DNA from 2 places in the Marinococcus halophilus genome. Region 1 is predicted to be linked to the other one. Evidence: predicted binding sites of a transcription regulator. Region 1 holds the regulator's gene; the other holds the start of a gene.
What was found. Region 1 encodes NrdR, which represses ribonucleotide reductase genes. Its sites were predicted from a motif close to AACACNATATATNGTGTT; they were not measured.

Region 1 (15,054 bases):
CCGCCTGCGGCCTCGATCACATTTTTCACGTCAGCTGCAGGAACGCTTTCATCTACGACGATCGCAATATCGCGGGTAGTGGAAGGAAACCTCGGCAGCGCTTGATAACGCACCGGTGTTTCAGCTGCCTGAAGCAGGGACGTTAAATCAACCTGGAGAGCGTACGTTTCGGCAATATCCCAATCCCCGGCGGTCATTGGATGGATTTGGCCGACATAGCCCACTGTTTCTCCATCGAGCTGGATGTCAGCTGTGCGGCCGGGATGCATATCACTGCGTTCAGCCAGAGTAAACGAAGCACGGCTTTCCACGTGCAGTTCCTCAAGAATGCCTTCTGCAATTCCCTTTATCACATAAAAATCTGCTCTTTTTGTCTCTCCCTGCCATAAGTGGCTTTCCCACCTGCCGCTTACTACCGCAGCAAGCATAATGCGTTCTTCCGGTTGGACGGAGGCACGTTCTTCTTCGGAAAGAAACACCGAGCCCATTTCAAATAGGGCAATGTCCTTCGTCTGGCGGTTGCGGTTATAGCTGACTCCTTCAAGCAGCTGTGGAATCAGGCTCTGACGCAGCACTCTGCGGTCTTCGCTCATCGGCATAGTTACTTCCATCGTATGCTTTTCCGGATAAAGCGTAAAACGTGAGGCAGAGCCGGCAGTCGTCAGGGAATAGGTGACAGCTTCACTCAAGCCGGCACTTTCCAAAAAGCGGCGAACCGTCCGCTTTCTTTTTTGTTCCGCCGTTAAACTCCCAGCCGTCGTTGCCCCTTTTGGCAATGTACTCGGAATGTCCTGATAGCCGTGCATACGGGCGATTTCTTCCGCCACGTCCTCTTCGATGTGAATATCCGGACGTCGGCTTGGGATATATACTTCGATACTGCCCGTTTCTTTATCAGCCACTTGAAAACCAAGGCGTTCGAGAATATGGACCATCTCTGAACCACTGAGCTCCATTCCCAGCAGCTGATTGATGCTGCGGTCGCTCACCGTGACCCACCGGCCGCCAGGCTTTCGATGATCCTCCTGTTCGATGCCCTGCAGAATAGAAGCCCCCGCGTGTTCAGCAAACAAATAAGCTGCCCGGTCTGCTGCCTGCTCTACCCTTTCTGTGTCGAGACCCCGTTCATAACGGACACTTGCATCGCTTCGTATCCGTGTGTCTTTGGAGGCCTGGCGAATTAATGACGGATGAAACAGAGCTGCTTCAAGCAGGATATTTGTCGTCCCGTCGCCGACTTCTGAGTGCTCTCCGCCCATCACTCCTGCGAGCGCCGTCGGCTTTGTGCCGTTGGTTACGACTAAATGTGCACTTGAAAGGTGATGCTTATTGCCGTCAAGCGTCTGTATTTCTTCGTCTTCGAACGCTCTGCGCACAAGTACTTCGTCAGAGCCGAAAGCGTCAAAATCAAACGCATGCAGCGGCTGTCCATATTCAAGCAGCACGTAGTTGGTAATGTCCACGATGTTGCTGATCGGCCGGATGCCTGCAGCCATCAAACGGTTCTGCATCCAATACGGAGAAGGCTTCACCTGGATGTTTTCGGCAACTCTCGCCCCGTAATAAGGGGTGTCCTCACCGTTTTCGATTTTCACATTGACCGCAGCCGACGCAGATTTATCGCTTTCTTTTACAGAGGTCCTAGGAAGCTTCACGGTACGGTCGAGCTGGGCTGCTACTTCATATGCAACCCCGAGGACGTTCAGGCAGTCGGCACGGTTTGGCGTAATATCGAGATCCATCACCGTGTCATCCCAGCCAAGGGCTTTTATTGCGTCCGAACCGGTTTCCGGATTTTCATCAAAAACAAAAATGCCTTCAGCCACATGTTTTGGAACCAGCTTTGCTTCCATACCGAGCTCCTGGAGGGAGCAAATCATGCCATTGGACTCCTGGCCGCGGATGTCCGTCGCTTTAATTTCCATGCCCCCGGGCAGCACGGTGCCTGGCTTTGCAACTACAACCTTCTGCCCGGCCGCCACATTATCAGCACCGCAGATAATCTGCACCGTCTCTGCTCCCTGATCCACCTGGCAGATGTTTAAACTATCAGCGTCGGGGTGCTTTTTGGCCTCGACAACGTAGCCGACCACACATCCCTCAATTGGTTCGGAGCGCCGGTACAGAGCGTCCACCTCTACGCCTCCCGTAGTCAGGCGGTCGGCAATTTCCTCGGGAGCAATATCTTCAACATCTACATAATCTTTCAGCCACTTATATGAGATCAACATGTCTGTATTCTCCTTTTATACTCGAGTGAATTGTTTTAAAAAGCGCATATCGTTCGTGTAAAAATGCCGGATATCATCAATGCCGTATTTTAAGAGGGAGAACCGTTCCACTCCCATGCCAAAGGCAAAGCCGCTATAGATTTCGGGATCAAAGCCGCTCATTTCAAGCACACGCGGGTGTACCATTCCACACCCGAGCACTTCGATCCATCCAGTATGCTTGCAGATGCGGCAGCCTTCACCTGCACAGATGCCACATGAAACGTCAAGCTCTGCAGATGGCTCTGTAAACGGGAAGTAACTCGGGCGGAGACGGATTTCTCTTTCCTCCCCGAAGTATTCCTTCACGAATGTTTCAAGCACTCCTTTTAAATCACTCATTCGAATATTTTCGTCAACCATCAGCCCCTCAATTTGCATAAACTGGTGGGAATGGGTAGCATCATCATCATCCCGGCGGTATACCTTGCCCGGGCAGATGATTTTCACCGGGCCTTTGCCTTGGTGACGCTCCATCGAACGGGCCTGGACGGGAGAGGTCTGCGTACGCATCAGCAGATCGCTGCTGACATAAAAAGAGTCCTGCATGTCCCGGGCCGGATGATCTTTTGGCAGATTCATCGCTTCAAAGTTATAATAGTCGGTTTCTACTTCCGGGCCTTCTGTCACTTCAAAGCCCATCCCGATAAATATGTCTTCGATTTCTTCAACCACGCTTGTGAGCGGGTGCTTCGCCCCGCGTTGGACCGGGCGTCCGGGGAGTGTCACGTCCAGCGTTTCATTTTTGAGTTTTTCCTTTAATGCTTCGTCAGCAAGCATTTTCGTCTTTTTCTCCAAACGCTCCTGGATGGCTTCACGTACTTCGTTTCCCTTCTGGCCGACCACAGGACGCTCTTCCTTGGACAGCTGCCCCATTCCCCGGAGCACTTCTGTAATAGGACCTTTCTTTCCTAAGTATTTTACTCTCACCTGCTCCAATTCTTTTGTATCTCCAGCTTTTTCAATCTGCTGCAGCGCTTCCTGCTGCAGCTCTTCCAAGCGTTCTATCATATCCTGGTTCCCTCCATTTTTATGCCAAATAAAAAGAGCCCTCTCCCTGAAAAGGGACGAAGGCTCGCGGTACCACCCTTGTTAGCTGCAGTGCACAGCTCACTTTCCTGTAACGACAGGTTCCGGCACGCTTTTCTTCCACGGGGAATACTCCAGCGGCTGCTCCGAAGTGAATTCACAAATCCTTACTGCAAGGTATTTTCAGTCCACGATACCTTTTCCCTGGTCAGCAGGAAGCAATGCTACTACTCTTCATCTGCGCATTTGTGTTTATACGTTTCAATATGCATTATTATAGAAAAAGCCCGGCCCAATTGCAACCATCACCAATCCGTCTGCTTCAAATGGTACAGCAGGATGCCGGCTGAAACCGCAGCGTTTAATGATTCTGCCTGTCCCGGGATCGGAATATACAGGTTCTGATCGGTCCGCTCGAGCCATTTCTTTTGCACACCTGCTCCTTCATTGCCAATGATTAACGCAAAATAGGGCTGCGGCTCCAGGGCTGAATACGACGTTCCTTCTTCAAGTGAAGTCCCAAAGCACGGAATATCCGTTTCCTGCAGCCATTCCAGCCATTCGCCCAGATCCTCCTGCAGAACCGGAACATGAAACAGTGATCCCTGCGTCGCCCGGACCACTTTTGCATTGTATGCATCCACCGTGCCTGCCCCGAGAACAACTACACCTTTTCCAAGCGCGTCGACCGTCCGGATGATTGTTCCCAAATTGCCAGGGTCCTGAATGCTGTCGACTAAAACAAAAAAAGAATACCCGCCGCTTTTGACATTGGAAAATTCAGGAACCCTGCATACAGCTACGATATTTTTCGGCGTTTCGGTCGAGCTGATTTCTTTCATGACGCTTTCTGTTACTTCCGTTGCCGGGGTCGGTATTTCATTAAAAACCTGCGGCCACTCTTTGTGTTCTTCGATGAAAATTTCTTCAATCCAGGCCTGCGACCGCACGGCTTCTGTTAACGCGTGGTCTCCTTCAATTAAAAATAGGCCCGACTTTTCCCGTTCTTTACGTTTATGAAGTTTTTTTATTTCTTTTACTTTTGGATTTTTTGCCGACTCTATCCGCTTCACTTCGTTGTCTCCCCCAGTATTTTCTCTCATCGTAGCACATTTTGCCTGGCGGCAGTAAGAAAACGAATAACCTTTCCGTCCGTAATGGAAGGAAAGGTTATTATTTTTATGCGTCGTACGTTAACGAATCTACTGTCTTCCGGTCTAAGCGCTTAGCAATTTCTACGATTAACTGTACGGCATGCTCAAAGTCATCCCTGTGCAGAATAGCCGCATGGGTATGAATATAGCGGGTCGGAATTGTAATAGCCATCGATGGCACTCCTTCTCCGGATAAATGAATAGAGCCGGCATCGGTGCCTCCGTTCGCCATCATGTCGAACTGAAAAGGAATTTCTTTTTCTTCAGCTACTCCTACAACGAAATCACGCAGTCCCTTGTGGGCGATAACAGAAGCATCCATCATCAAAAGCTGCGGTCCTTTGCCAATTTTTGCTTTAGCCTCGTTGCTTGCCACACCCGGAGTGTCACCGGCAATGCCCACGTCAACAGCAAAGCCAATGTCGGGCTGAATTTGGTTGGTTGCTGTTTTCGCACCGCGAAGGCCGACTTCTTCCTGAACTGCACCGACACCATAAATTTCATTCGGATGGGATTCGTTTTCGAGACGTTTGAGTACTTCGATTGCAATGGCACAGCCAATGCGATTATCCCAGGCTTTTGCCATTAGAAACTTTTCATTATTCATCACTTCAAAATCACATACCGGCACGACCGAATCGCCTGGGCGTACGCCGAAGGATTCTGCTTCTTCTTTACTCGAAGCCCCGATATCAATAAACATATCTTTAATTTCCATCGCTTTCTTGCGCTGCTCTGCCGGTAGAATATGCGGTGGTTTAGAACCGATGACACCAGTAATATTTCCTTTTTTCGTCATTACCCTCACCCGCTGGGCGAGCATCACCTGGCTCCACCATCCACCAAGAGTCTGAAATTTCAAGAAACCATTTTCATCAATCCCCGATATCATAAAACCAATTTCGTCCAGATGGCCGGTGATCATCAATTTCGGACCGCCCGCCTGGCCGGTTTTTTTAGCGATAAGGCTTCCGAGCCGATCGGTACTCATTTCATCAGCATACGGTGAAATGTACTGAGTCATCACTTTTCTCGGTTCCTGTTCGTTCCCCGGAACGCCGTTTGCGTCCGTGAGGTCTTTTAGCATCTGCAATGTCGGATCTAATTCTGCCATTTCATGCTGCCTCCTTTATGTATGGTTGTTTTACGCACACATGCAAAGGGAAAATATCATTAATGTCTTAAACTAATATTCTCATCAATACAAGCAGTGTGGTACAGGTTCTTCCATATTCAGTATAAAGAACTTTGCCCCGGGGCTCAAACATAATCTATCTTGCCCGGGTTCAGGTGAAACTTTTTAATATACTGTGCGTATATATTAGAAATGCTGAGGCTCATGTACGCTTAATCCGGTATATGCAAAGGAGGGTGTAAAGATTGGGAATTCTTTTGCGACTGCTGTTGCTGATTGCTCTCATTATAATCATATATTCGTTTTGGAAATACTGGAATAATTCAAGAAGAAAATTAGAAGCCGCCCATCAAAAAAAACAATTCTATCTGCTTGATGACCAGCAAAACGTACGTAAAAACCTGCTCGCTACGCATAAAGGCGTCATGTTTGAAGGAGAGAAATACGTAGGTACGACCGAAAAAGCATTTGAAGTGGTTACGATTTCGCTCTGGGTGATTGAAAGTGAGCATTTGCGCGGCTTCCAGCGGGAGGATTTCACCTTCCTTGAGCGGGAAATTCTTGCTCTTTACCCGGAGGCTGCCATTGAATGGAACAGCCCGGTGAAAGAGTTTATGCAGCAGCTTGAAGCGGAGCGGCCGGGAAAACGATAAAAAGCGGAACTCCCTATTGACGGGCGCTCCGCTTTTTTGCATTTTAGTTTAGGTTTGATTTCGCTTTTTCAGCAAGTTCTGCGAATGCTTTCTCGTCGTTTATCGCGAGGTCTGCGAGCATTTTACGGTTCATTTGAATACCGCCCTGCTTCAAACCATGCATCATGCGGCTGTAGGACAAGCCATTCAACCGCGCTGCTGCGTTGATACGCGCAATCCAGAGCTTACGGAATTCGCGTTTGCGCTGGCGACGGTCCCGGTAAGCATACTGCAGGGACTTCATTACCTGTTCCTGCGCTGTTTTAAACAGCGTATGCTTTGAACCTCTATATCCTTTCGCGAGTTTTAATACTCGTTTACGTCTGCGACGTGCCACATATCCGCCTTTTACTCTTGGCATCGTCAACCCCTCCTTAGCTTATATTAATTATTTGGTCTTGCTTATTTTTTCGTTTTCGGCAGTAGTGTCTTGATACGCTTGTAGTCGGATTTGGAAACAAGCTCCGGTTTACGAAGGTTACGCTTTTGCTTTTGGGATTTATGCGAAAACATATGGCTCGTGAATGCGCGTGCGCGTTTTACACGGCCGCTTCCTGTTTTGCGAAAACGTTTTGCTGCTCCGCGGTGAGATTTCATTTTTGGCATAAGTGACATCCTCCTTTTTTAATATAACGGGAAAAACCGCTGTCTATTCTTCTTTGCTGGATTCTTCTTTTTGTTCACGTTCCTGTTCTGCTTTTGGAGCAAGCATGAGGAACATGCTGCGGCCGTCCATTTTTGGCTTCGTTTCAATCGTACTCACGTCTTCACACTCTTTCGCAAACCGGTCCAGTACTTCTTTACCAATGTCAGAGTGGGTGATCATACGACCGCGGAAGCGGATAGCTGCTTTTACTTTATCGCCTTTAGATAAAAACTTCCGTGCATTGCGAAGTTTTGTATTAAAGTCGTGTTCTTCGATGCTCGGGCTCAAACGAACTTCTTTAACATTGATCGTTTTTTGCTTTTTCCGGGCTTCTTTTTCTTTTTTCTGCTGTTCAAAACGGTATTTACCGTAATCCATAATACGGCAGACAGGCGGTTTCGCATTTGGAGCGACAAGAACGAGGTCAAGGTTTTCTTTCCCGGCCAGCTCTAAAGCTTCATTTCTTGATTTTACTCCAAGCTGCTCTCCGTTAGCGTCGATGAGTCGAACTTCACGGGCACGGATGCCCTCGTTTACCTTTTGGTCCTTACGAATAATAAGCCACCTCCAGAAATTTAGTGCGCGGGGCTTCCACGCAAATGCTTACCATTGGCACAACGAAAAAACGTGCAGGCACCCTCTGAAGCAGAGAAGCGCCCACACGTATACAGAATATATGCTCTACACATTCAATATATTGATAAAAACCAGCCAACGTTTGTCGGTCAGGTGAGAAGCGGGCGCTTCTTCTTTAGGGATTAATTATTTTCACACTAGGACATCGTAGCACGGAGCCAACAAAGCGTCAACCATTTTAGCGATATTCATTAATGGCCCCAGTTACATTTTCCACAAAATCTTCTAACGGCTGCGATTCTGAGTCCTGCTGGCCGTACCTTCGTACATTTACGGCGTTTGCTTCCTGCTCCTTGTCTCCGAGCACAAGCATGTAAGGTATTTTTTGCGTCTGGGCTTCACGGATTTTATAGCCGAGTTTTTCATCCCTTGTATCCACTTCCACCCGGACGTCTGAGGCCTGGAGCGCCAATTCCACTTCTTTGGCATAATCAAGGTGCACATCAGGAGAGACCGGTATAATTTTTACCTGGACAGGAGACAGCCACGTCGGCAGGGCGCCTTTATATTCTTCAAGCAGAAAAGCGATGAAGCGTTCCATGGTGGAAACGATTCCCCGGTGGACTACTACCGGGCGATGCTCGCCGCCGTCGCTTCCGACATACGTGAGATCAAAGCGTTCAGGCAGATGGGTGTCAATCTGGACGGTCGAAAGCGTCTCTTCCTTGCCCATCGCTGTTTTCACCTGCACGTCCAGCTTCGGGCCGTAAAATGCTGCTTCTCCTTCGGCTTCTACATATTCAGCATCAATAGCATCCATCGCTTCTTTAAGAATACGTTCGGAATTCTCCCACATCTGGTCGTCGTCCACATATTTTTCTTTATCTTCCGGATCCCGGTAGGAAAGCCGGAAGGTGTAATCTTTGATGCCAAAGTCATGATAGACTTCACGAACGAGCCGTACAGCACGGATGAATTCATCCTTCAGCTGGTCAGGACGGGCAAAAATATGCCCGTCATTTAGCGTCATCGCCCGTACCCTCTGCAGTCCGGCAAGCGCCCCGGATTTTTCATAACGGTGCATTGTTCCAAGCTCTGCAATGCGTACCGGCAGATCGCGATAGCTGTGTTTCTTATTTTTGTACACCATCATATGGTGTGGACAGTTCATCGGCCGGAGTACGAGTGTTTCATTATCCATTTCAATCGGAGGAAACATATCATCCTGGTAGTGGTCCCAGTGGCCCGATGTTTTATAGAGTTCAGACGAGCCGAGCACCGGCGTATACACGTGGTCGTAGCCAAGACGCACTTCTTTATCTACAATATAGCGTTCGATGATCCGACGGATCGTCGCGCCATTTGGAAGCCAAAGCGGCAGGCCCTGGCCTACTGTCTGGCTGGTCGTGAATATGTCGAGCTCTCTGCCTATTTTACGGTGGTCCCGCTCTTTAGCCTCTTCAATCATTTTCAAGTGATCATCCAGTTGGGACTGCTTTTCAAACGCCGTCCCGTAAATACGCTGAAGCATTTTATTATTGCTGTCCCCGCGCCAATAAGCTCCAGAAATATTCATCAGCTTAAACTTTTTCAGCTTAGACGTCTGCGGCACGTGGACGCCCCGGCATAAATCGACAAATTCGCCCTGCCGGTATAGTGCAATTTGCTCTCCTTCCGGAATGTCTTCGATCAATTCCAGCTTCAATTCATCGCCAAGCTCTTTAAAAAAGCGGATCGCTTCGTCCCGGGACACTTCCTCACGAATAATTTCAAGATTTTCATCGACGATTTTATTCATTTCTTTTTCGATTTTTGGCAGGTCTTCCGGAGTTAGCTGATGCGGCATGTCAATATCGTAATAAAAGCCGTTTTCAATTACTGGCCCCACCCCAAGCTGTACGTCATCAAAAAGCCGTTTCACGGCTTGGGCCATCGCATGTGCCGTACTGTGCCGGAGTACTTCAAGCCCTTCCGGCGATTGGTACGTGATGATTTCGATCTGTCCATTTTCCCTAAGTGGCGTGCGGAGATCGACCATTTTTCCATTCATTTTCCCTGCCAGTGCGTTCTTTTTCAGTCCGGAGCTGATCCCGCCGGCTACTTCCTCTGTCGTTGTGCCAATGTCATATGATTTTTCATTTCCGTCTGGAAATATGAGGTTGATTGTCTGTTCTGCCAATGTGAATTGTCCTCCTTTTGTAACTGTAATAAACAGAAAAATACATAAAGAGCCCGCCCCTCGAAAGGGGCGGGCTCAGCCGCGGTTCCACCCTAGTTTCCGCCCCACTCGCAGAGACGACTCTATCCGGGTAACGGCCGGGGACCCGCCGACAGATACTAAGGTTCCCTGCCGGAGCTCCGAGGGGGTAAAAATAAAACGGTTCGTGGAGAACTTTCAGCCGCGGTTCTCTTCTCTGGGACGCCTGTTTTATTTTCATGTCCTCTTCTTTGCATTTTCCTTTTCGCTATTTCAGCATAGCGAAAAGCTCCTTATCATGCAACCAGTAGTTAATTTTGCATAACAAAGTCTTTTTCGCTGTTTTCTTCTCCTTCAAACACACGGAGTGTATGGTACTTCGTATTCCGCTGCGCTGGCGTGTAGCCTGCTTCCCGTATTAAACGAAGGATCCGGTTGATGTTTACCTTGTGGGTGGTGCCCGCTGAAGAAACGACGTTCTCTTCCATCATCGTACTGCCAAAGTCATTACAGCCGTAGGAGAGGGAGCGCTTCCCTGTCTCTGGTCCAGCAGTCACCCACGAGGACTGGAAGTTCGGGATGTTGTCCAGGAATAAGCGCGAAATGGCTACGTTCCGGAGATAACCCTCTGGTGTAATACGTTCGCCTTTCATGCTCGTGTAGTCCTGCTGGAAGGTCCAGGAAATGAATGCCAAAAAGCAGTTGGATTCGTCCTGGGCCTCACGAATGCGCCAAAGGTGTTCGGCCCGTTCTTCGTTTGATTCGCCAAAGCCGATGACCATCGTTGCGGTACCGTGCATGCCAACTTCTTTAGCCATTTTCATGCAGTCGATCCATTGGTCGGCCGTGCACTTCAGCCGGCTGATCCGTTTTCTTGTTTTCTCTGTAAGAATTTCGGCACCGCCGCCAGGAAGAGAGTCGAGCCCTGCTTCATGCAGAGCCGTCAGTACTTCTCTCAAGGAGAGGCCGGATACTTCCATCATTTTGTACACCTCTGCCGGAGTAAACGAGTGCATCGTCACATCCGGAAAATGGTTTTTTATTTTCTTGAGCAGGTTTGTATAGTATTCAAATGGGAGATTCGGGTTGGTCCCTCCCTGCATCAAAATTTCGTCTCCTCCAACGTCCTGGAGTTCTTTAATTTTCTGCAGAATCTGGTCATCTGAAAGAAGGTAGCCCTCTTCTGAGCCCGGGCGGCGATAAAATGCACAAAAGCGGCAGAATGTATCGCAGACGTTGGTGTAATTGACATTTCGTCCTATGTTAAAGGTAGCAACAGGCTCGGGATGCCAACGTTTTTTAATTTCATTTGCTGCCGCTCCCATTTTTTCTATTTCATCGCTTTCATACAAGCGCACAGCGTCGTCCATGGTCAGTCGTTCTCCGTTTAATGCACGTTCTAATATTCCATCAATGCTCATTTTTGTATACCCTCCAGAAAATTCCTTTGTGGCGCTCGCATGAAAATACCGCGAATCCAACCCATTTTCTGCATGCTGGGCGCTATCATCATGTTAGCATATTTATTTGTATTATACACATAGAATGTCCTGTATATTACCAATTATCCCCGGCGGTTCTGCCCGTCCATAAATACTTCTTCTGTGAACGGACGGATCCGTTCCATTATTCTTTTTGCTTTCAGCCGCTCATTTCCGCCTTTCTGGGAATAGGTCAAATGTTCTTCAAGTTCACTGTAATCATAATTAGACGTATAGACGGTAGGCAGCTTTTCCATCATCCGGTACTGTAGAATGACGCCTAAAATATCATCTCTTGTCCAGGCGCTCATCGACTCGGCTCCAAGATCATCGAGGACGAGTACCGGTACACCTTTAACGCTGTCCACCTTTTCCCGTACGGTATTGTCCGATAACGATTCTTTAATCTCCCGGAAAAAGTCCGGCACATGCACAATCATCGAGCCAATACTCCGCTCTGCCAATTCATTCATAATAGCCCCGGCAATATACGTTTTGCCAACCCCGAATTTTCCGTACAGGTAAAGGCCCTTCCCATCTTCACCGGGAACGGTGGTCGATGCAAAATGAAGTGCTGTGGTCCCGGCCTTCGCTCTTGACTGGTGGTCCATATCCACCTGGTCAAAGGAAGCGTGCAGTATTTCTTTCGGAATATAATAGCTTTTAATCAGCGACTGCCTTTTTTTCTTTTCGTCATCGTGTACTTTTAATGAACAGCGGTGATAGGCAACCGTTACTTTTCCCTTGTCTTCCATCAGCTCTGGCTGATACCCCTGCATCAGGTTGGGACAGTTTTCAAGCCCTGGACAGGCATCACAGTTGCTGCGCTCCCGTTTGTATTCAAATAAAGCCGCCTTATTTTTTTCGTATTCTTCCGTAGGTATGTGCGGATGACGGTGCTTAAAATCGATCACTCCCGGATAGGCAAATACTTCTTTTTCAAGTCTTGCCATCCGCTCTTTCCAGCCTTTATCCATCCATCCGTTTAACGAGGAACCAATCGAATCCATCCAGCTGCCTCCTTTCGTTTAACGATTCGCTCTTTCCCGGCGTTCTTTCAGCATTTCCTCAAAACGTTCCCTTTCCTTCGAAAGCTGTTCATCCCTCGCGGTATTTATATCTTCTGCTGGCTTATTTTCCGACTGTTCTTCTTTTTCCATCCATTTCGGCAGCTTATCGTTTCGAACATACCCCTGCTGCCGTTTGTTTGCATAATTGTTTTTAGGCGCCATTCGTTCCTGGGCCTGCTTGTGCTCTTCTTTCGCAAGCTTCATGGCGTCCTCTACGGTATGTACTTTTTTCCTTGTCCACTGGCCCGCAATTTTATAAACGAGCGCTTTGCTTAATTTCATATTGTTATTCTGCATCACGTAATCGGTCAACACGTTGACCACTCCCGGGGATAAACGGTAGCTGAACAAAAGCTCTTCAACAAGGTAGATATCAGACTCCGGCACTGTGGCTCCGCCAGCAACAGAGCGAAGAAAAGTCACCGGGGAGGTTTGTTCATAAAACTGCTTCATCTGCTCCTGTTCAGACAGGGGACGTCCTTTTGCCGGGGTATGCTCCCTGTGTTCTGTTTGCGCACGATTCCCGAGCGCCGGGGGAGCTGCCCCGTGCTCCATGCGATAATGATTTTTCGATTTTCTGCGCAGGTCTTCTATATTTACTTCGTCGTCTGCCGATAAAGACTCCTGAATCACTTTTCCCATATCAATCGGTGAGAGCTGGTACACAAAAGCAAGACGGCGGACAGTCTGCTGCAGCGACGGCGTTAACAGCTGCGTGCTGTTAAGAAAGGAGGGAAGTGAAGCCTTTAACAGTTCCATATCGAACCCATTCTCTTCAAGCTGCAGACGCGATGGTTCACTGCCTCCTATAAATTCAGTCCCTTCTTCCGCCGGAGGCGGTTCGGAAGCCATTTCCGACGCATGCAGAGAAGCAAACACTTCATTGAAGGAAGCCGTAATTTCTTTTGCTTCTTCAGGTACAGCTGTAATACCGAAGCGCTGCCGCAGCTGAATGTATTTGTTTTTTCCGAGGCGATTATACAAAAATACGCTTAAAACGTCGTCCTGGAAAAAAGCCCGCGGCGACATTGGAGGCTGGATGTCATAAACAAATGTTTTGTCCTGCGCCTGTGTCTCTAATTCATAAACTCTGAGAAGGCCAATGCCTTCAAGCATGCGCCGGGCGGCATAAATTTCATTTAGAGGCATCTGCAAAAAAGCCATCAGCTCGTGATGGGTGGCTTCGGAGCTTTCATAGCAGTCTTTTTCCAATTTATTCTGCAGGGTCTGGTAGAGAGCGATCGCTTTGCTTCCAACTAACGGCTGGTAGAGCATAGACATTGTTTTATCGGTGCTCTCGCTGAATTCTTTGCTTGTGCGAACATAGTACCCGTCCACCGGTTTTACTTCCATCCAATGCAGACTCAAAGCGCCGCCCTCCTTTTTATGATTTAGATGAATCCTCTTTGTTTTCTTTATCAATCAGCTCTTTTAACTCATTGATAAATACATTTATATCACGGAACTGGCGGTAGACAGAAGCGAAACGGACATAGGCGATTTCATCAATATCTGCGAGTTCTTCCATGACAAGCTCTCCAGCTTCCTCGCTTTTCACTTCCGTCCGTCCCTCTTCCCGCAGTTTATTTTCCACCCTTGAGACAATACCCTCGAGCGTTTCCATCGGGATCGGCCGCTTTTCACAGGCCCTGATCAGGCCCCTTAACATTTTTTCCCGGCTGAATTCCTCCCGGTTTCCATTCTTTTTCACTACGACAAGCGGCAGTTCTTCCACAATCTCAAACGTAGTGAAGCGGTGGTGGCACGTATCACACTGGCGACGGCGACGAATGGACCGGCCTTCATTACTCGGCCTCGAATCCAATACACGTGTGCCATTGGAGTAGCATACTGGGCACTTCATTATTATCATCTCCAATTTGATGGACGATCTCTATTTTTATTGGTTCTATCATATCACACTAGCTCCTGTCAGGAAGATGACAATTTGCGTATTTCTTTGAATTCCTCTTCCTGCGGGCAATAAAAAACCGTTCAAGCACATCGTATGCTTGAACGGTGTTCATATACGCGTTATAAGGCGTTTGCTTCCGGGCGCTGCACGCGGATAGGCCCTGTACCACGGGGTATCTCTATTGTTTCTTCTGCTTCGGCACCGAGTGAGCCTGCAATATATTTTGCTGCCGTGTTCGGATCAATGTGATCGCCGCACGTATACACGTCAATGCTGGCATAGCCATGCTCCGGAAAGCTGTGAATCGTCAAATGCGATTCTGAAATAATAACGACTCCGCTCACACCCTGCGGAGCAAATTTATGAAAGATTACTTCTCTTATTTCAGCGCCTGCTTTCAAAGCGGCGTTTACAAAAATACGTTCGATTGCGTTTACATTGTTTAAAGTTTCTTCGTCACAACCCCACAGCTCGGAAATGACATGGCGTCCCATTGTTTCCATGGTACGTTTCCCCCTTTGTTTCTTTTTCTTCCATCATTAGGTCGCTTTATTTCATCGGCCCGTCACGTTTTAAAGGTTACTCTGGGGGAAAGTTAGTCCAATTTGGCACTAACCCTTGCAGTAACCGTTAGCAGGCCTGGAGATGTCTGAAAAACATGCATTTTTGCCATTAAGTTCAACGACATGCAGGCACGAAATCCAGTATACGATGTTTATTTGCAATTTGCAACCAGTTTTCCAGTGCAGAGGCTTTGAACCTTGCATATCTCTCTTCAATGCTTATATACGCTTTGTAGCTTCCGCGTACGATATTGCAGAAAAATAAACAAAAAGCGCCCCGCTTACGGGACGCTTTCCCATATTGACGATCTTTAAAACGAAGCAAC
Region 2 (15,054 bases), 280 kb from region 1:
TGCATTTTTTCTTTTTGTATATTATTATTTGTCGCAAATATGTGCTAGTGTAGCTCAGTTGGTAGAGCAGTTGCCTCGTAAGCATCAGGTCGCAGGTTCAAGTCCTGTCACTAGCACCATTTATGTTATGACAGCGCCCATGCCAATGGGTGCTTTTTTTGTTTTAAACCGGCCTGAAAAGAGAAAAGACCAATGAGAAATATTTTAGCGGCTTTTCAAGGAAAAGATGGGCAATAAGGAAAGAAAATGATACGTTGATAGAAGATAAAGTCGAAAGGGAGGGGTAGCTTGAGATCCCCGGTACTATTTACGTTTAATGTAATATTTCTAGTTTTGGCTGCGGGAGCAGCGGGTTTTTTTCTTTGGCTTGGCGCCACGTTCTATGTCATTGTTGCAGCAATTGGTATGCTGAGCGCGCTGCTTGGCGTCTACCAGACAGGCAGAAAAAAGCCAGGCAGTAAAAAGAAATCAAAAGAAAGATCAGGGGGAGAGTCATGAATACAAATGCGACCATAAAATTTTTTTACTGGTTTGAAGGATTTATTGTAGTGCTAAGCCTTATTCTCGGCATTTTTTTCATTATTTCCGGAGAATGGCTATGGAGTATTGTAATGGTCATTATTGCGATGTCCTGTATCGTTACGATTATAATGATATCAAAAGCGTTGAAAAAGCAGCAGTGGTGAAGCTGGAATAAAGAATAGTAGGAGGCAGACCGTTATGCCGACGTTTGCAAGAACAGCATTAATTGTAGGGGGCGTGGCTTCCATAGGAATGCTTGCGATTGTGCTTTTCTATTGGCCTCGTCTTCCGTACATTGTGCCCCAGTTTTTCGACGCCACCGGAGATCCAAACGAATATGCTGCGAAATATTATTTGTTTGTTCCTCCTTTGGCGTTAATCGCTATTTGGACCGGGGCGTATTTTTCTCTTCGCTACCCGGGCTGGTTCCGCCTTCCGGTGCGAATGAACGAGCATCAAATAGAGGTATTTAAGCGTGAGGGACAAATTCTAGTTTCTATTCTGCTCGTGGAGCTTGCCCTCGGGTTCGTTTACGTTCAGTGGCAGACCGTCCGGACAGCCCTGGATGAAAGTGGGGGGCTCGGGTGGTTTTTCCCTTCATTTTTTCTTATTTGTTTAATTGGCACTGCTGTTTATTTCACATGGAGAACAATCACTTTGTGGAGCAAAGCTTCAAACCACCGTTCTTCATCATAATAGACTGCCATCCGGCAGCGTATTGAGGGATGCCTAATGGAACAAGCACGTATACTGATTGTGGAAGACGAAGAAAAAATTGCGCGGGTGCTCGAGCTTGAGCTTACCTATGAAAATTATTATGTTCAAAAAGCGACTGATGGTCTTAAAGGCTTCGCTATGTATCAGGAAAAAACGTGGGATTTAATTATTCTCGATATTATGCTTCCGGGCATTAGCGGCATTGAGCTGCTGCGGCGAATCCGGAGCCAGGACAAAAAAACAGCTGTCCTGCTTGTCACCGCTAAAGATTCGGTAGAGGACAAAGTTTCCGGCCTCGACCTCGGGGCCAACGATTACATTACCAAGCCTTTCCAAATAGAAGAGCTGCTCGCCCGTGTTCGTTCGTCTCTCCGGTTTCAAACAAAGACTGCCTTGAAAGCAGAAGCAGAGGAAGAAGAGCATTGGCTCTCAGCGGGCGAGTTGCGGCTTAATGAGTCGGCCCGGGAAGTATATGCCGGCACGGAGCCAGTGGAGCTGACCCGAAGAGAGTTTGATCTGCTTTACTATCTGTTAAGAAATAAAAAACAGGTGCTCTCCCGGGACCAGATTTTAGAACAGGTATGGGGTTTTGATTATATCGGGGAAACAAACGTCGTGGATGTTTACATTCGCTACCTGCGAAATAAAATTGATAAACCGTTCGGGACCACACATATCCAGACTGTCCGCGGCGTTGGCTACGTTGTCAAGGATTCGCCATGAAGCTTGGAAACAAGATTCATTTATATACATCGGTGCTTGTATTTGTCATTGTCGTACTTTTGGTGTTTGCTATCTACTTTTCCTTCTCCCGCATGATGATCGGAAGCGAAGTGGAGCAGACGGTAGAAGAAGCGAGACAGACGGCGTCTACGTTTAATGAATCCGCAGACAACTTTTCGGCTGAACAGCTGCTGAGGGCCTATGCCCCCACTGAAGGCATGGCCAGAATTGTGCTGCAGGACGGATCCAGGGCTGCGACAGTTACCTCTCCGGCAGAAGGAAGCTTAACGGATGAGTCCGTGCAGTATTATTCGGAAGAATACGTCCAGGTGGCCGAATACCACGGTGAACGGTACGCTTTTGTTTCCGTGCCGGTGATATGGACAAACGGGCAGGTGGCAAATATCCAGATCACCGACAGCCTTCGTCCGACAGAAGAAACGCTGGCGGTGCTCCGCGTAATCCTGATTATTGCCACTATCGCAGCTGTTATCCCGGTATTTCTCTCGGCCCGCCTGTTAAGAAGAGTGATTCTCCGCCCGATTACAGCACTGTCGGCCACAATGCAGGATATTCAAACGAGCGGCAGGTTCAAACGGATTCCCTCATCGTCGAAGTCAAAGGATGAAATTGAACAGCTCGGAGATACATTTAACGAAATGATTGAGCGGCTCGAAGATAACTATCATAAACAGGAGCAGTTTGTATCAAATGCCTCGCATGAGTTAAAAACGCCGCTGACAGTGATTGAATCATATGCCAGCCTTCTTCAGCGAAGAGGGGCTTCCCGGCCGGAAATTATCGAAGAATCAGTGGAGGCTATTCACTCTGAGGCAATTCGGATGAGGGAGCTGACCCAGCAGCTTCTGCTGCTTGCCCGCCATAGTGAAAAAGCAAACCTGCACATGGCAGAAGTGGATTTACAGACGGTAACAGCAGACGCTGTCCAGAATTATCGCAGCAGCTATCATCGGGATATTAATTTTTCCGGAAACACGGCGGTGACACAGACTGATTCTGATAAGGTGAAGCAGCTGTTGTATATTCTGCTTGATAACGCGAGAAAGTACAGCAGTGACACTATTGATGTGAGAGTTGACAAGATGGAAAAAACGCCGTTCATTGCTGTGAGTGACCGCGGCATCGGTATCCCGGAAAAAGACCTTGAGCGTGTTTTCGAACGTTTTTACCGGGTCGATGAGTCGAGAACACGGGCCAGCGGAGGCTATGGGCTTGGTTTATCGCTTGCTAAAGATATTACCGAGGCTCTTGGGGTGAATATTGCGATTGAAAGTACTTATGGCCAGGGCACGGAGGTCCGGCTGGTTTTTCCGGAGAACGGCGAATAAGCTCCCTGTTCTCATCATTTTCTCAGAATGAGCGATTACAATAGGTGTAATAGAGGGAAGGGGGAGCAGCTTTGAAAAAAGTCATTGTTTTTCTCGTGCTGCTGGCCGGCCTCGTAGTAGCCGCTTTGGGAGTCTGGTGGCTTTCGTCTTACTTTACCCAGGAGATGTCTCCGGAGGAAATTGAACAGGCTGTGCAGGAGCAGTACCAGGGGGAAATTACGAATATCGAAAAACAAGACGGTATTTATGAGGTGACGGCAGAGCTTGACCGGGGAACGTACCAGATGCAGGTGGAAGCTGCAGATGGATCAGTCATAAGCGTTACACAAATTGCTGGCAACAGCACGAATGATACAGAAATGCTAACAGAAGAAGAAGCACGTGCCCGGGCTGAAGAGGAAACTGATTTTTCTATTGAAAAGATCAGCAGGGAAACCCAGGAAGGCACGGCTGTCTATGTAGTGGAATTTGCAGAAGAAGAAGCATTGGAAGAAATGATTATCGATGCCCGGTCCGGTGCTGTGCTGGAAGAAGAGCAAGATGATACTGAAAGCAGCGAAGACGGCCGGCAGACAGTGTTAAATGCGGAAGAAGCTGCATCTGTAGCCCGGGAAGAAGTGGACGGGGAAGTGGACGATGTCGATTTTGAAACGTCCGATGCCGGGGAGCCGTTTTACTACGTGGAGCTCGAGCAGGACGATGAAGAAGCCACGGTGCAGGTACACGGTATCACCGGAGAAATATTATCAATCACCTGGGATGATTAAGTGATTAGGCTGCCTGGATTATCCCAGGTGGCTTTTTTTATTTATATGCTTTTCATGAGCCATTTATGTATTTCTCATCAATTTCTCATTTCCCTATAGGGATATTCTCATGTCAGGAATTTATAGTAAAGGTGTACCAACAAATAAAGGGGGAGATGACCATGAAGGGAAAAATGATTGCAGGCAGTTTGGCGGGGGTCACAGCACTTGGGGCTTTAATTGGCGCAGGAGTTTATACGGCTGGAGGTGTGGGGGCGGAAACATCTTCAGTGCCAGCTTCTGAGGAAACAGCCGCAGAAAGTAAAGAAAGCACCAGCAGCGGAAACGGCAAGGAAAAAATCTCCGCTGATGAAGCTGTAATGATTGCTGAAAAAGAAACAAATGGCAAAGCGGTGGAACTGCAGCTGGATATGGAAGACCAGAAGTATGAGGTAGAGGTTGAAGGGGAAGACGAATATGACATTGAAGTAGGTGCATTCTCCGGTGAGGTGATTCAAAAAGAAACTGACGATGATAAAGACAATGAAGAGCCGCTGGTGCAGGACGGGGACAGCGTTAGTTTAGAGGATATTGTGGCTTCGGGGATGGGTGAATTGTCTGGTGAGCTGGACGAGTGGGAACTTGACCGCGAAGAGAGTGGCTATGATCTGTCGGTAGAAACGAATGAACAGGAAGGCAACTTTTTCATAAATAATGCAGACGGTACGATCGCTTCGAGGGATATTGAAGACGACCATGACGACGACAACGATGACGACAGGGACGATGATTAAAAGCTAAGAAAAGCAGACGATTGGGATCCGAAAGGAGTCTTGCAGGCATGGCACTATTAAGGGAAAAGGTGCTGAGTTCGCAGCTGCACCGGGCAAAAAACATCTTATGGAATGAATGGCATGAGGATAAACGGCCGGCGCTCTGCCCGGGGCTTAGAATCGGAGATAGAGCACCAGCATTCTCTCTTCCTGGTACTGAGGGAGATAATATTACTTTAAATCAGCTTCTTCTTCAGGGGCCGGTAGTACTTCTCTTCTGTTTTGGCGGATGGATGCATGCAGAAAAAGACAGACTATGGAGCTACGAAGAAGCCTCCCCTTTGCTGAGGCAGATGGGTGCCCAAGTAGTAGTAGCTGCCGCTGAACAGATATCTGTTCTCCAAAAAGAGGCGAAGCACATGCCGTTTACAGGGAAAGTGCTTGCAGATACAAATGCAGTGGCAGCCTCGTGGTACAACGCGTGCATCTCCTGCCGGGATTACCTGCTTCAGGACGTACCAGAGGTTAAAGCAGCTCTGCGGGATACCGGCTACTATTCTTATTGTCCTGCAGACATGACCTATGTCATTGACCAGGATGGTACGGTGGCAGCCTCTGTCTGGGAAGCGGCCCGGCCGGATCCCTACTGGATCGTTAATGAGCTTGTACAATTGAAAGAACGGTAAGACCCCGCCTGAAAAGGTGATAAAATATGGAAAGGCAGTCCGTGCAGGCGCGGGCTGCTTTTGTTTGAAATACATTCGTGCCAGCTCTTTGCCATAAGCTGAAAGTATCAAGAATTTACCGAAAATTATCCCTCCATACATAGCGCGCTGGAATAAATATATACCTGTATGTAGTAGTGCATACGGTATCAGTTTTTATAAACATCTAGATATAGAAGCAGGTCTTACTTACTGAATTTTTTTCTGTCAGAAAATGTGCACAATTATCAGGGTAGAATCGCAGAGCATAAGGAAGTATAGCAGAGATTTTAAATGTCAAGAGGATAAAACGAAAAAATATCTATATCATGTATGTTGAAAAAGGAGATTACACCATATATAGTAGTGGTATAAGAAGGATGTACACAAGTTCGTACATTTTAGAAATAAAGGAGGGGATTCGATGATACCGATCATTTTTGATTCTATGACGGGCAACGTGAAGCGTTTCGCAGAAAAAATCCCGTTTGACCGGGTATACAGTCTGAATGAAGCGGAACAAATCGATGAACCGTTTATCCTTATCACCTATACGAAAGGCTTTGGAAATATTCCGGAATCCACAGAAGCATTTCTTGAAGATCATGCAGAGCAGCTTCTTGCTGTGGCGTCGAGCGGAAACAAAGTATGGGGAGACAATTTTGCGAAAAGCGCTAACCAGATTGCAGTAAACTACAACGTTCCTATACTCCATAAATTCGAACTGAGCGGAACAAAAAACGATGTGTCCATTTTCGCAGAGGAGGCGATGAAAGTTGCAACAAACACAAACCACCGACTGGATCCAGTTAAACAATGAAATCATGTTTCAAAAGGACGGGTCCTTTCAATTTGAAAAAGACAAAGAAGCCGTTTACCAATACTTTATTCAATACGTCAACCAGCATACTGTTTTCTTTCACGATCTGAGAGAAAAGCTCGACTATCTGCTTGAAAACGATTTTTATGAAAAAGAATTCCTTGAAGCGTATTCTTTTGAAGAAATTGAGCGGGTCTACAACCTGTGCTATGAAAAGAAATTCCGTTTTCCTTCATTCATGAGTGCGTTTAAATTTTACAATGACTATGCGTTGAAAACCAATGATCAGAAAATGATCCTTGAGCGCTATGAAGACCGGGTGGCTGTTGTGGCCCTTTATTTCGGCAATGGAGACGCCGGGAAAGCCGAACAGTTTGCGGAAATGATGATGAGCCAGGATTATCAGCCGAGTACCCCGACGTTCCTGAATGCCGGCAGAAAACGGCGCGGAGAATTAGTCAGCTGCTTCCTGCTTGAAGTAAATGACTCTTTAAACGATATTTCCCGGGCTGTTGATATTTCCATGCAGCTGTCCAAAGTAGGCGGCGGTGTATCCCTGAACTTATCGAAACTTCGGGCAAAAGGCGAAGCCATTAAAGACGTAGAAAACGCGACAAAAGGCGTCGTCGGCGTAATGAAGCTGCTCGACAATGCCTTTCGTTACGCAGACCAAATGGGACAGCGCCAGGGCTCCGGGGCAGCTTATTTAAACATTTTCCATCGGGACATCCACGACTTCCTGGACTCGAAGAAAATTTCGGCTGACGAAGATGTGCGTGTTAAAACATTGTCGATCGGGGTTGTAATTCCGGACAAATTCGTTGAACTTGCCCGCCAGGGTAAGGATATGTACCTGTTCTATCCGCACACCGTTTACCGGGCGTACGGGGAGCATCTTGATGAAATGGATATGAGCGAAATGTACGACAAGCTCGTAGAAGACGACCGTGTGAAAAAAGACAAAGTCGATGCCCGCCGCATGCTTGAAAAGCTGGCGATTCTCCGGTCGGAATCCGGATATCCGTACTTGATGTTCCAGGATAACGTGAACCGTGCGCATGCTTTGAATAACGTCTCCAAAGTGAAATTTTCCAATCTCTGCTCTGAAGTGCTGCAGGCCTCTGAAGTATCAAGCTATACGGATTACGGTGAGGAAGATGAAGTCGGACTCGATATTTCCTGCAACCTCGGTTCATTGAACATCGCCAATGTTATGAAGCACAAAACGATCAAGGATACGGTGAAACTCGCTACCGATTCCCTGACCCATGTAGCAACGCACACTAACATTACGAATGCTCCGGCTGTGCGCCGAGGCAACCAGATGATGAAATCGATTGGTCTCGGAGCGATGAACCTGCACGGCTTTTTAGCGCAGAACCATATCGCGTACGAAAGCGAGGAAGCACGGGAATTCGCCGATTTCTTCTTTATGGCCATGAATTTCTATTCCATTCAGCGTTCAATGGAGCTTGCAAAGGAAACTGGAGAAACGTTTTACGGATTCGAAGGCTCGAGCTATGCGGACGGCTCCTACTTTAAGAAATACCTGAACCGTTCCTACCTGCCGTCCTCGGCTAAGATTGCCGGCCTGTTTGAAGGAATGGCTATGCCGGATGCGGAAGACTGGAAAGAGCTGATGGAGCAGGTGCAGGAGCACGGATTGTTCCACAGCTACCGCCTGGCGATCGCACCGACCGGCTCCATTTCCTATGTACAGTCGGCTACGGCTTCGGTTATGCCGATCATGGAGCGTATTGAAGAACGGACGTACGGCAACTCGAAAACGTATTATCCAATGCCGGGCCTCGCGCCGGATAACTGGTTCTTCTATAAAGCGGCCTATGATATGGACATGTTCAATGTTGTAGATATGATCGCAGCTATCCAGGAGCACATCGATCAGGGCATCAGCTTTACGCTCTTTGTGCGTGACACCATCACGACGAGAGACTTGAACCGGATTGATCTTTACGCCCACCATAAAGGCATCAAGACGATTTATTATGCACGAACAAAAGACACAGGACAGGACGACTGCCTCTCCTGCGTCGTGTAAAGAAAGGAGCACCACCCCATGAATCAAATTTTTGACGCAGCCGACTGGTCAAAACAAGACGACGACTTTACGCAGATGTTTTACAGCCAGAACGTAAAACAGTTTTGGCTTCCAGAGGAAATATCACTCAACGGGGATCTGCTCACGTGGAAATATTTAACCGATGAAGAGAAAGATACGTATATGAAGGTACTCGCCGGCTTGACCCTGCTCGACACTGAGCAGGGAAATGTCGGCATGCCAAAGGTTGCTGAGCAGGTGGAAGGCCACCAGCGCAAGGCAGTATTAAACTTTATGGCAATGATGGAAAATGCAGTGCATGCGAAATCCTATTCAAACATTTTCATGACGCTCGCTTCCACGGAAGTAATTAATGAACTTTTTGAATGGGTGAAGGAAAATCCGCACCTGCAGAAAAAAGCTTCCCGCATTGTAGAGCAGTACAATAAAATTGAAGACGGAGACGAAATTTCTCTGTACAAAGCCATGGTGGCTTCGGTTTATCTTGAAAGCTTTCTGTTTTACAGCGGCTTTTATTATCCGCTTTATTTCTATGGGCAGGGTAAGCTCATGCAGAGCGGGGAAATCATTAACCTGATTATCCGTGATGAAGCGATCCACGGCGTATATGTCGGCCTGTTGGCACAGGAAATTTACAAGCGCCAGACACCGGAAAAGCAGGAAGAACTGCGGGAATTTGCCCACGACCTGCTCATGGATCTGTATGAAAATGAACTGCTTTATACCGAGCAGCTTTACGATCCGGTTGGGCTGACCTCCGACGTGAAAAAGTTCCTTCGTTATAATGCAAATAAGGCATTAATGAACTTAGGACTGGATGCGTATTTTGAAGAAGAAGAAATTAATCCGATCGTATTAAACGGCATGGATACAAAAACAAAATCCCACGATTTCTTCTCCATGAAAGGAAACGGCTACAAAAAAGCAACAGTAGAACCGGTCCGGGATGAAGATTTCATTTTTGATTAACAATAAAAGCCGGGCATCTGCCTGGCTTTTTTTGCTGTGTATTTCAAAGAGTTCCGCTATAATGAAATACAGGAGAATATCACAATGAGGTGAACAAGATGGGTAAAATGGACGAAATGATTGTAGTGGCCCCAAGAGAGCAGGTGTTCGCACGCGAGGCGCGGACCTTTCACGGAGTGCAGGACGAGCAGGGGCAGATTCAGGAAATTCTCGGCACGATTGCGGATACATATACAGAAAAAAGACGGGGAGACGCCGAAGAAGACCCGTCCTGGAAACAGCCGATTCCCTACGTGGTGATCCGCAAGGGGGAAAAACTGTACGCGTATGAACGGCTTGCTGGCGGAGGAGAAGGAAGACTGCACAACAAATTATCTCTTGGCTTTGGGGGGCATATGAATGCTGAAGCAGGTGTTTCGACGTTTCAGGAGCTGCTGCATACAAATGCCGATCGTGAACTTGAGGAAGAACTGCATATTTCTTCTCTGGAAGAAGCAGAAATGCAGGCGCTTGGGCTGATCAATGACGATAATAACGCCGTTGGCGAAGTGCACCTCGGGATTCTATATACATTTGTGCTTCCGGAGCATGTGGATGTTCAGGTAAAAGAAACCGAACAGATCCGTGGCTTCTGGACGAATGTGGAAGAGCTTTCCCAACCGGAAATATATGAACGGCTTGAGACATGGTCCCAATTTGTCGTAGATATCCTCGATAAATAAACAAGAAGCTGTTTCCTTTACATGGAAACAGCTTCTTAATTTACTTTTCACTTAGTTGCTGCAGGGCGTCAAGGCCTATCGTTACTGCTTCACTCATGGATTCGCCGCCGCCAAAAGCTGCTGCGACACCCATATATTCTTTAATTTCTTCCTCCGAGCAACCGTGATGGAGGCATTGGTCCATATGGTAAACAATACATGTCGTATCGCCTTGATGCACGCCGATAGCGAGCGCCGTTAAATGCTTTTGAGCTGTGGAAACCTCTCCACTTTCAAAGGCACTAGAGGTGAAGCGATTATAATTTTTCGCAATCTCCTGATAGGATTCACTGAATTGTTCGATACCGCGGCGGTATTCGCTTAATATTTCTTTGGCGTCAATAACTGCCATAACTGTTCACTCCTTTTTAGGGTACTGAAAGAAGCATTCCCGGTTTTGATAAATTCAAACAAGGCAGCTGGAAACGATCTGTAATATAAAAAAATCTGCCGGGCCCGGCAGATTTACTTTAGTAGTATTTAGAGAAAAACTCGCTTACCTGGTCGGGAGTTTTAGCGTCCGCGCTGTGCAGATGGCCTATTTTCTCACCGTTTTGGAATACGAGAATACTTGGTATGCCCATAACTTCCTGTTCGCTTGTAATGTCTGGAAGCTGCTCAGTGTCGACTTTATGCAATGGGAGATTGTCAAAGTGGTTCAGTACGTCGTCCATGAACATATCAAGTCTCCGGCAGTCCGGGCACCACCCGGCTGAAAATTCTACTGCCACCGGTGCCTCTGTTTGTATAGTCTCCTTAAAAGAATCTCTGGATTCAATGCGAGTGCTTGTAGTCATTACTCATTAGCTCCTTTCATGTTGTCATCTATTGTAACAAAGGTATAAAAGTGTGCAAAAAATAAGAAGGAGAATGAATAAACTGGAAATGTCTGTTAGGATGAAAATATACATAATTAGTGCTGTGTTATTTATTTTTTCTGCGGGGAGGAGCTGGCTGACACGAGGTTTTTCAAAAGGACGGCAGCGGGTAATGCCTTTGTTTGCGGCCGCCTTTGGAAACGAAACAGAAGATGCAGAACAATGGATTTCGAAACTGGAAAGCAATAGGCTTTCTCTGAAAGAAACAGAAGAAACGGCTGCAGCTCCAGTTTCCATGAATCTTGGAAGCAAAATGTGGGAGGAAAACAGTACAAGCATAGAAATAGCGGTGCATGAGTTCAGCTCTCAGGAGGCAGCCATCCAGGCGGAAAAACAGTTTCAAGAAGAAATGACTGAAGACGGGGATGGGGAGATGCTTCCTAGTGAACGGCCGTTTCATAACCTATGTCTTTATATGCATATAATGGAGATACATACGATTTTTCGGCATTTATGGACAAGATACCACTCCCATCCTAAAAGCATGTGAAAAGCAAAGCCGGTCTGCCTGAAAAGGTAAGGCCGGTTTTTATTGTTTATGAAAAGTTAAGGAAAAAAGAAGAAGGTACATTGACATTTAAAACCGGAATGATAAAATGAAAAATGTAATTGATAATGAATATCATTAATAATTAGACGTAGAACGATGCAATTGTTCTTGGGAAATGAAGTGTTTACAGATGAAATGGTGGTACTTACTTGTTCTTCTCGTTCTTCTTTCGGCGGCTTCCCTGTTTATCGGCGTTCAGACGGTGTCGGTGCAGGGGTTGATGGCTGGAAATGAAGATGAATGGCGCACATTGACCTCGAGCCGTGTACCGCGGCTTCTTAGTATTATTATGGCCGGCATGGGGATGGCCATCTGCGGATTGATCATGCAGCAGTTGAGTCGGAACCGCTTCGTTTCCCCAACTACGGCTGGCACGATGGATTCGGCCCGGTTTGGTATTTTAGTGGCCATGATCTGGTTCGGCGGAGCTTCACCGCTGCTCCGGACCGGAGTAGCTTTTTTATTTGCCCTTATTGGTACATTTATTTTTATGACTATTCTTGAACGGGTGAAATTTAAAGATTCTATTTTTATTCCGCTAGTAGGACTCATGTTTGGAAACATTGTAGGCTCGGTAACGACATTTTTTGCCCTGAAATATGATGTGGTGCAAAACATGTCAGCCTGGCTGCAGGGGGATTTTTCACTAATTGTAAACGGACAGTATGAGCTACTGTATGTCAGCATTCCGCTTATTCTAATAGCTTACATATTTGCGGGCCGGTTTACGATCGCCGGCATGGGAGAAGAATTTGCGGTGAATCTGGGTCTGAATTACCGTACAGTGGTCAACCTGGGCATTACCATCGTTGCCGCTGTGACCGCAGTCGTTATATTAACAGTGGGAACCATCCCGTTTTTAGGTCTGGTAGTACCAAATATTGTGGCAATCTACCTGGGGGACAATCTGCAGAAAACGCTGATTCATACCGCCCTGCTTGGAGCCGTGTTTGTGCTTGTCTGTGACATTTTTGGACGCCTGATTGTTTTTCCGTACGAAGTTCCTATCGGTTTAACTGTGGGTGTACTTGGCAGTTTCTTATTCCTCTATATGCTGATGAGGAGGAAGAAATATGCGTTTTAATTGGAAGATCATGAGTCTGGCCATGCTCTCACTTGTTTTGGCCGCTATCTTTATGTTTACAGACGCAGGAGGCAATTGGGATTATGTTTTGCAGCACCGGGCAGAGAAGCTTCTTGCAATGGTAATGACCGGCGGTGCGATTGCCTTTTCTACTGTCATTTTTCAAACCATTACGAATAATAGGATTTTAACACCGAGTATTATCGGTCTTGATTCGTTGTACATTTTGCTGCAGACAGCGATTGTGTTCTTTTTTGGTTCTACCTCGGCACTTGTAATCAACGGTCCGCTGAATTTTTTTGTCTCACTTGCTCTCATGCTCGGCTTTGCCGTTATTCTTTACTACTTTTTGTTCCAGGGGGAGCAGCAGGATATTTTCTTTTTGCTTCTTGTCGGAATTGTATGCGGGACCTTGTTCAGCAGTATTTCTACGTTTTTACAAGTCCTCATATCACCAGATGAATTTTTGACGATCCAGGATAATATGTTTGCAAGCTTTAATAATGTGAATTCAAACATTCTCGGCATTTCAGTAGCGGTGTTTGTACTGTTATTTATCTACTCCTTGACCTTTATGAAATATTTGAACGTGCTTTCCCTCGGAAAGGACCAGGCGGTGAACCTGGGAGTGCCATATAAGTATGCGGTGAAGCGGCTGCTTGTCATTGTAGTGCTGTTTATTTCCATTGCCACCGCCCTGGTTGGGCCTATTACGTTTTTAGGCCTGCTTGTGGCTAATGTCGCTTATGAACTGATGAAGGATTACCGGCACAGTGTGCTGCTTGCTGCCGCCGCACTTGCGGCTGTAGCATTTTTAATCGGCGGACAGCTGCTTGTCGAACGGGTGCTTGGTTTTAACACAGCAATTAGTGTCATTGTGAACTTTATCGGAGGCATTTACTTTATTTATCTATTATTAAGGGGGAACAAAGCATGGTCCAGGTAATGAATGTAACAAAAAAGTATGATGAAACACCAGTCGTAAACGATGTATCCGTAACGATTAAACAGGGACAGATTACCTCATTCATCGGACCAAACGGCGCTGGAAAAAGTACACTGCTGTCAATGATCAGCCGTTTGATCGCGAAGGACGCGGGCGAAGTTAGGATCGGCGACAAAGACATTACGAAAACAAAAAGCCGGGAGCTGGCGAAGAAACTGGCGATCTTAAAACAGTCCAACGAAATGAATGCCCGGCTGACGGTGCGTGAGCTGATATCGTTTGGCCGCTTTCCCTATTCGCAGGGCAGGCTGAACGCTGAAGATTGGGAACATGTGGATCAGGCTATTGATTATATGGAGCTTTGGAGCATGCAGGATTCTTATATTCACCAGCTGAGCGGAGGCCAGCGGCAGCGGGCTTTTATTGCGATGGTTATTGCTCAGGACACTGACTATATCCTGCTCGATGAACCGCTCAATAATCTGGACATGAAGCACTCAGTGCAGATCATGAAAGTACTTCGCCGTTTAGTGAAAGATATGGGTAAAACCGTGCTTTTGGTTATTCATGATATTAATTTCGCCTCCTGTTACTCCGATGACATTGTCGCTTTGAAAAACGGGCACATTGTAGCCCAGGGCACGACCGAAGAGATGATGGAATCAGAAGTGTTGACAGATATCTACGAAATGGATATGCCTATCTGTCGTATTAACGATCAAAAAATCTGTGTTTACTTTACGTAAACCAGGTATCCGGCCCGTTAATACGGCAAAAGAGTAACAGGAGGAGGGAGAGCCAATACTTCAGGCTGGAAAAAACAAATTAACCAGGGGGAATGGGAAATGAAAAAGAACAAATGGATGCTTACTTCAACAGCGGTGTTTGGTACAGTTTTTATTGCTGCATGCGGGGCTGATAACTCAGAGTCATCAACTGCGGAAGGTGAAAACAGTGGCAGCACCAGTGAAGAAAGCAGCAATGAAGACAACGGAGGAAAGAAAAGCGGCGGCGAAGTGACCGTAGAACACGAATTGGGTGAAGCGACGGTGCCGGAAAATCCAGAAAACGTCGTTGTGTTTAATTACGAAATGCTCGAAACACTGGATGAACTAAATGTAGGCGTAAACGGCGTAGCCCAGGAATCGCTCCCTTCCTATCTGGATGATTATGGAAGCGATGACTACGAAAATATCGGGAGCTTAAAAGAGCCGGACTTCGAAGCAATCAACGCGATGGAGCCGGATGTGATCATCATTTCAGGACGTCAGAGCGATGCCTATGAAGAACTGAGTGAAATTGCTCCAACTGTTTATACAGCAGTGGACACGGAAAACTACATGGAATCCTTTGACAGCAACATGGAGATGATCGGGGAAATCTTCCAAAAAGAAGAGGAAGTGCAGGAAAAAGTAGACAAGCTTCATGCCCG

Region 2: nrdI (class Ib ribonucleoside-diphosphate reductase assembly flavoprotein NrdI) is a predicted target of NrdR. The motif match lies at 5,885-5,902, and genes of this name have one in related genera.

What each region holds. Positions count from the first base shown of each region.
Region 1 is NZ_FVZD01000006.1:762,436-777,489, reverse strand. It holds gene pheT (phenylalanine--tRNA ligase subunit beta) at 1-2,231, opposite strand, end outside; gene pheS (phenylalanine--tRNA ligase subunit alpha) at 2,247-3,281, opposite strand; T-box leader at 3,331-3,549, opposite strand; gene B5066_RS10005 (TrmH family RNA methyltransferase) at 3,605-4,372, opposite strand; gene B5066_RS10000 (M42 family metallopeptidase) at 4,479-5,567, opposite strand; gene B5066_RS09995 (sigma-w pathway protein ysdB) at 5,834-6,241, shown strand; gene rplT (50S ribosomal protein L20) at 6,285-6,641, opposite strand; gene rpmI (50S ribosomal protein L35) at 6,683-6,886, opposite strand; gene infC (translation initiation factor IF-3) at 6,930-7,484, opposite strand; gene thrS (threonine--tRNA ligase) at 7,741-9,681, opposite strand; gene mqnC (cyclic dehypoxanthinyl futalosine synthase) at 10,011-11,120, opposite strand; gene dnaI (primosomal protein DnaI) at 11,264-12,190, opposite strand; gene B5066_RS09960 (replication initiation and membrane attachment family protein) at 12,209-13,618, opposite strand; gene nrdR (transcriptional regulator NrdR) at 13,635-14,114, opposite strand; gene speD (adenosylmethionine decarboxylase) at 14,285-14,668, opposite strand; gene B5066_RS09945 (glyceraldehyde-3-phosphate dehydrogenase) at 15,040-15,054, opposite strand, start outside.
Region 2 is NZ_FVZD01000006.1:480,863-495,916, forward strand. It holds tRNA gene B5066_RS08505 (tRNA-Thr) at 44-119, shown strand; gene B5066_RS08510 (hypothetical protein) at 289-498, shown strand; gene B5066_RS08515 (hypothetical protein) at 495-686, shown strand; gene B5066_RS08520 (DUF1648 domain-containing protein) at 721-1,218, shown strand; gene B5066_RS08525 (response regulator transcription factor) at 1,255-1,962, shown strand; gene B5066_RS08530 (sensor histidine kinase) at 1,959-3,311, shown strand; gene B5066_RS08535 (PepSY domain-containing protein) at 3,383-4,078, shown strand; gene B5066_RS08540 (PepSY domain-containing protein) at 4,240-4,851, shown strand; gene B5066_RS08545 (redoxin domain-containing protein) at 4,899-5,516, shown strand; gene nrdI (class Ib ribonucleoside-diphosphate reductase assembly flavoprotein NrdI) at 5,959-6,354, shown strand; gene nrdE (class 1b ribonucleoside-diphosphate reductase subunit alpha) at 6,359-8,413, shown strand; gene nrdF (class 1b ribonucleoside-diphosphate reductase subunit beta) at 8,432-9,403, shown strand; gene B5066_RS08565 (hypothetical protein) at 9,502-10,125, shown strand; gene B5066_RS08570 (carboxymuconolactone decarboxylase family protein) at 10,166-10,516, opposite strand; gene B5066_RS08575 (thioredoxin family protein) at 10,635-10,961, opposite strand; gene B5066_RS08580 (hypothetical protein) at 11,155-11,532, shown strand; gene B5066_RS08585 (ABC transporter permease) at 11,723-12,676, shown strand; gene B5066_RS08590 (iron chelate uptake ABC transporter family permease subunit) at 12,666-13,622, shown strand; gene B5066_RS08595 (iron ABC transporter ATP-binding protein) at 13,610-14,368, shown strand; gene B5066_RS08600 (siderophore ABC transporter substrate-binding protein) at 14,468-15,054, shown strand, end outside.